One region of the Streptomyces sp. NPDC085460 genome, then DNA from elsewhere that is predicted to be linked to it. Evidence: riboswitches for the same ligand, from Rfam matches in the RefSeq annotation. Region 1 holds a riboswitch; the other holds the start of a gene.
The links. A riboswitch is a leader RNA that binds a small molecule or an ion and turns the genes downstream of it on or off. The one in region 1 is predicted to bind cobalamin.
Positions count from the first base shown of each region.

Region 2: another riboswitch for cobalamin. It lies ahead of ACIGHB_RS16760 (ribonucleoside-diphosphate reductase subunit alpha); the one in region 1 lies ahead of ACIGHB_RS26380 (ABC transporter substrate-binding protein).

Region 1 is NZ_JBITTO010000010.1:179,304-182,384, reverse strand. It holds gene ACIGHB_RS26390 (amino acid permease) at 1-1,178, shown strand, start outside; gene ACIGHB_RS26385 (Mov34/MPN/PAD-1 family protein) at 1,255-1,680, shown strand; cobalamin riboswitch at 1,658-1,800, shown strand; gene ACIGHB_RS26380 (ABC transporter substrate-binding protein) at 1,840-2,814, shown strand; gene ACIGHB_RS26375 (iron ABC transporter permease) at 2,811-3,081, shown strand, end outside.
Region 2 is NZ_JBITTO010000006.1:78,532-81,612, reverse strand. It holds gene mctP (monocarboxylate uptake permease MctP) at 1-517, shown strand, start outside; gene ACIGHB_RS16765 (GNAT family N-acetyltransferase) at 597-1,097, shown strand; cobalamin riboswitch at 1,139-1,277, shown strand; gene ACIGHB_RS16760 (ribonucleoside-diphosphate reductase subunit alpha) at 1,400-3,081, shown strand, end outside.

The DNA of each region.
Region 1 (3,081 bases):
ACCGCCCGGTGTCGGGCTCCTTCGCCGAGTACGCCCGCGAGTTCGTCGGCCCCTTCGCGGGCTTCGTCACCGGCTGGACGTACTGGCTCTTCTGGGTCGTCACCGGCATCACCGAGGTCACCGCGGCCGCCACCTATATGACGTACTGGTGGGACATCCCGCAGTGGATCTCCGCGCTCGTCTTCACCGTGATCCTCTACGGCGCCAACCTGATCTCCGTGAAGCTCTTCGGCGAGCTGGAGTTCTGGTTCTCCATGGTCAAGGTCACCGCCATCATCGGCATGATCCTGATCTGCGCCGGCATCCTCACCGTCGGCTTCTCCGACGCCGGTGACACCGCCACCGTGGCCCACCTGTGGAACCAGGGCGGCTTCTTCCCCAACGGCGTCGGCTCCACCCTGATGACCCTCCAGATCGTGATGTTCGCCTTCCTCGCCGTCGAGCTCGTCGGCGTCACCGCGGGCGAGTCCAAGGACCCGAAGACCGTCCTGCCCAAGGCCATCAACACCGTGCCGTGGCGCATCGCCGTCTTCTACGTCGGCGCCCTGATCATGATCCTGTCGGTCGTCCCGTGGACCGAGTTCCAGCCGGGCGTCTCCCCGTTCGTCGCCGCCTTCGAGAAGATGGGCCTCGGCGTCGGCGCCGCCATCGTCAACTTCGTCGTGCTGACGGCCGCGCTCTCCTCCTGCAACTCCGGCATGTACTCCACCGGCCGCATGCTGCGCGACCTCGCGCTCAACGGCCAGGGCCCGAAGGTCTTCACCCGGCTCACCAAGGGCGGCACCCCGCTCCTCGGCCTGACCTTCTCCGCCGCGCTCATGCTCGTCGGCGTCTGGATCAACTACGTCGCCCCGGGCAAGGCGTTCGAGTACGTCGTCTCCTTCGCCACCATCTCCGGCATGTGGGCCTGGATCATGATCCTGGTCAGCCAGATCCGCTACCGCCGCAAGTGCGACCGGGGCGAGCTCCCCGAGTCCACCTTCAAGGCCCCCGGCGCCCCCTGGACCAGCTGGTTCGCGCTCCTCTTCATCGGCATGGTCATCGTCATGATGGGCGTCGACGAGGGCGCCCGCGTCTCGCTGTACTGCGCCCCCGTCTGGGGCCTGATCCTCACCGTCTCCTACCTGGTGCTCAAGGCCCGCAACCCCGAGGGCGCCGCCTTCGTCAAGCGCTCCTGACCTGCACCGTCTCGGCATCCGGGCCGTTCCGTACCAGTCTTCGGTGCGGGGCGGCCCGTCTGCTTATCCTGTCGGCATGCTGACCATCACCCGGGACCTGTACGACCGGATCGTGGAACACGCCCGCGCGGACCACCCCGACGAAGCCTGCGGCGTCGTCGCCGGGCCGGCCGGCTCGGGCCGCCCCGAGCGGTTCATCCCGATGCTCAACGCCGCCCGCTCGCCCACCTTCTACGAGTTCGACTCCGCCGACCTCCTCAAGCTCTACCGCGAGATGGACGACCGGGACGAGGAACCCGTGATCATCTACCACTCGCACACGGCGACCGAGGCGTACCCGTCCCGCACCGACATCACCTACGCCAACGAGCCCGGCGCCCACTACGTGCTCGTCTCCACCGCCGACACCGACGCCGCCGGCCCCTTCCAGTTCCGCTCGTACACGATCGTCGAGGGCGTCGTGACCGAGGAGGACGTCAAGGTCGTCGAGGCGTACGAGTAGTCTGACCCCGACCTTCAGGGCGGCAGGAACCAGGAAGCCGGTGCGAGTCCGGCGCGGTCCCGCCACTGTGACCACACCCCGTGTGGGAGCCAGGAACTGACCTGCCGCCTTCTCACCACCGATCGGGGACGTGGAAATCCCCGGAGGAGGCCCTCCGCCATGACCCGGCGCCCCCGGCTGCTCGCCGCCACCGTCCTGCTGCCCCTGCTCGCCGCCTGCGCCGGCCCCGCGAGCACCCAGGACACCGCGAAGCCCGCCCCCGGCTTCCCCTACACCGTCACCAACTGCGGCGAGACCACCACCTTCGAGGCCCCGCCGAAGCGCGCGGTCACCATGAACCAGCACGTCACCGAGGTCCTCCTCGCCCTCGGCCTGGAGAAGTCCCTCGCCGGCACCGCCTACCTCGACGACGCGATCCTCCCCGCCTACAAGAAGGCGTACGACTCCGTCCCCGTCCTCTCCAAGGAGTACCCCTCCAAGGAGGCGCTGCTCGCCGCCAACCCCGACTTCGTCTACGGCGGCTACGCCTCCGCCTTCGACGCCAAGGACGGCCGCAGCCGCGACGACCTGGCCAAGGCCGGCATCACCACCCGCCTCAACGGCGAGTCCTGCCCGTCCGGCACCCCCACCGTCGACGACCTCTACCGCGAGGTCACCGAGGTCGGCCGCACCTTCGGCGTCCCCGACCGGGCCGAGAAGTGGAACAAGGAGGCCCGCGCCACCCTCGCCGCCACCGAGAAGCGCCTCGGCGGCCTCGACCCCGTCTCCGTCTTCGTCTACGACAGCGGCGACAAGACCGCCTTCACCGCCGGCGGCAAGGGCATCGGCAACGAGCTCATCAGCCGGGCCGGCGGCCGCAACGTCTTCGCCGACCTCCCCAAGGCGTTCGGCGACGCCGCCTGGGAGCAGGTCGTCGCCCGCAAGCCCGAGGTCATCGTCATCTACGACTACGGCTCCACCACCGTCGAGCAGAAGAAGCAGCGCCTCCTCGACGACCCCGCCCTCAAGGACGTCCCCGCCGTCAAGAACCGCCGCTTCGCCGTCATGCCCCTGTCCGACACCGTCCTGGGCGTCCGCGTCCCCGCCGCCGTCGACAAGCTCGCCGCCCAGCTCCACCCGGCCGCCGGCCGATGACCGCCGTCGCCGCCGCCCCCGCGCGTCCGGCGGCGGCGGCGCCCGGCCGGCGCCGCTTCGCCCTCGTCACGGCCGGGCTGCTCGCCGCCCTCGCGCTCGCCGTGGTCGGCTCCCTCGCGCTCGGCTCCGTACGGATCCCGCCCGGCCAGGTGCTCGACGCCCTCACCGGGCGCGCCGCCCCCTCCCCGTACCGCACCATCGTGCTCGACGTCCGGCTGCCCCGGGTCGTCCTCGGGACCGTCGTCGGCGCCGGGCTCGCGGTCGTCG
Region 2 (3,081 bases), on a different contig from region 1:
CAAGGACTTCATCAAGAAGGACGCCACCCCGGCACAGGAGACCAAGGTCTCCAAGCTGGTCTCGCTCCTGGTCAAGGTCGGCGCGCTCGCCTTCGTCCTCACCATGGACAAGACCGTCGCGATCAACTTCCAGCTGCTCGGCGGCATCTGGATCCTCCAGACCTTCCCGGCCCTGGTCGGCGGCCTCTTCACCCGCTGGTTCCACCGCTGGGCCCTGATCGCCGGCTGGGCGGTCGGCATGATCTACGGCACCGCCGCCGCGTACGGCGTCGCCAGCCCGACCCAGAAGCACTTCGGCGGTTCCTCGGCGGAGATCCCGGGCATCGGCGAGATCGGCTACATCGGCCTCACCGCCTTCGTCCTCAACCTCGTCGTCACCGTGGTCCTCACCTTCGTCCTGCGGGCCGCCAAGGCGCCCGAGGGCGTCGACGAGACCTCCCCGTCGGACTACACGGCCGACGCCGGCGACGCCGGGGTCAGCACGGAGCTCCCGAAGGTCGGCGCCTCCACCCACTGAGCCGCCCACACGCACACCGAGAGGGGCCCGGGGAGAAACCCGGGCCCCTCTCGCGTGGCCGCGCGGCAGACTGAGGCCCATGGACTTCACGATCAGGGCGGTACGGCCCGAGGAGTACGAGGAACTCGGTGACCTCACCGGACTCACCTATCTGAACGACGGGCTGCTGCTGTACGGCGAGGACGACTTCTACCTGAACGTGCTCCGCGACACGGCCCGGCGGGCGCGCGAGAGCGAGGTACTGGTCGCCGCCGACGCCGAGGACGGGATCATCGGCGGGGTGACCTTCGCCCCCGGCGGCACCGCCTGGGCGGACATCGCCGTCCCCGGAGAGGCCGAGTTCCGGATGCTCGTCGTCGCGCCGGCGGCCCGCGGCAGAGGCGTCGGGGAGGCGCTCGTCCGCGCCTGCCTGGACCGGGCACGGGCCCTGCCCGGCTGCGCCAGGCTCGTCCTCTCCACCGACGCCAAGATGGTCTCCGCCCACCGGATATACGAGCGGATGGGCTTCGTCCGCACGCCGGAACGGGACTGGCAGCCCATCCCCGAACACTCTCTGCGAACCTACGCCCTGGAGCTGTAGTCCACGGACCGACACAACATGTGGGGGGTTCCGAGATCGGCGCCCCCCACATGTATGCTCGTCCTCGCTGTCGTCGCAGGGGAATCCGGTGCGAATCCGGAACTGTCCCGCAACGGTGTACTTCGTGTGCCCTTGTCCACGGAGCGAGTCCGAACACCTGCCGGCAGTGCACCTGGTACGACCGTTCCGGGTGCCGATGACGTCCGGGCCTCGCGGAATGGGCCGGTGGACACGGGCGCGTACGGGTGCCCGTCCGCCCCTCCCCCGCCGTGGCCCCGGGCCGAGCGAGGGAGAGCCCCCACGTGACCATCGCGCCTGCGGGTCCGTCAGCCACCGAGGCCGCCGCGATCGAGAGTGACGGCCCCGGGACCGTGCTGCTGCGGACCCTGACCGACCTCACCGCCGACCTCACCGACACCGACCCCGGCCGGGTCGCCGCCGCCGCGCTGCGCGGCCGGCACGCCGGTTCGGACGAGGCGGAGCTGCGCGAACTGGCCACCGAGGCCGCCGCCGGACTCATCTCCGAGGACCCCGCCTACTCCCGGCTCGCCGCCCGGCTGCTCACCCTCACCATCGCCGAGGAGGCGGCCACGCAGGGCGCCGTCTGCTTCTCCGCCTCCGTCGCCACCGGTCACCGCGAGGGCCTGATCGCCGACCGCACCGCCGCCTTCGTCGCGCTGCACGCGGACCGCATGGACGCGCTGATCGACCTCGCCGGCGACGACCGCTTCGGCTACTTCGGCCTGCGGACGCTCTACTCCCGCTACCTGCTGCGCCACCCGATCACCCGCAAGGTGATCGAGACCCCGCAGCACTTCATGCTCCGGGTCGCGGCCGGCCTCGCCGAGGACGACTCGCTCCGCGCGCTGGACGAGGTGGCGGCGCTGTACCGGCTGATGAGCCGGCTCGACTACCTGCCCTCCTCCCCCACGCTCTTCAACTCCGGCACCCGCCACCCCCAGATGTCCTCCTGCTACCTCCTGGACTCCCCGCAGGACGAGCTGGACTCGATCTACGACCGCTACCACCAGGTCGCGCGCCTGTCGAAGCACGCCGGCGGCATCGGCCTGTCCTACTCCCGGATCCGCTCGCGCGGCTCCCTGATCCGGGGCACCAACGGGCACTCCAACGGCATCGTGCCGTTCCTGAAGACGCTCGACGCCTCCGTGGCGGCGGTCAACCAGGGCGGCCGCCGCAAGGGCGCCGCCGCGGTCTACCTGGAGACCTGGCACGCGGACATCGAGGAGTTCCTGGAGCTCCGCGACAACACCGGCGAGGACGCCCGCCGCACCCACAACCTGAACCTCGCCCACTGGATCCCGGACGAGTTCATGCGCCGGGTGAACGCGGACGCCGAGTGGTCGCTCTTCTCCCCCGCCGACGTGCCCGAGCTCGTCGACCTGTGGGGCGAGGAGTTCGACGCCGCCTACCGCGCCGCCGAGGCGAAGGGCCTGGCCCGCCGGACCATGCCGGCCCGCGACCTGTACGGCCGGATGATGCGGACCCTGGCCCAGACCGGCAACGGCTGGATGACCTTCAAGGACGCCTCGAACCGTACGGCCAACCAGACCGCCGAGCCCGGCACGGTCGTCCACTCCTCCAACCTCTGCACCGAGATCATCGAGGTCACGAACGACGGCGAGACGGCCGTCTGCAACCTCGGCTCGGTCAACCTCGGCGCCTTCGTGTCCGGCGGCACCATCGACTGGGAGCGGCTCGACGAGACCGTCCGCACCGCGGTCACCTTCCTCGACCGGGTCGTCGACATCAACTTCTACCCGACCGAGCAGGCCGGGAACTCCAACGCCCGCTGGCGCCCGGTCGGCCTGGGCGCGATGGGCCTCCAGGACGTCTTCTTCAAGCTGCGGCTGCCCTTCGACTCCCCCGAGGCCCGCGCCCTGTCCACCCGGATCGCCGAGCGGATCATGCTCGCCGCGTACGAGGCGTCCGCCGACCTCGCCGAGCGCAACGGCCCCCTGCCGGC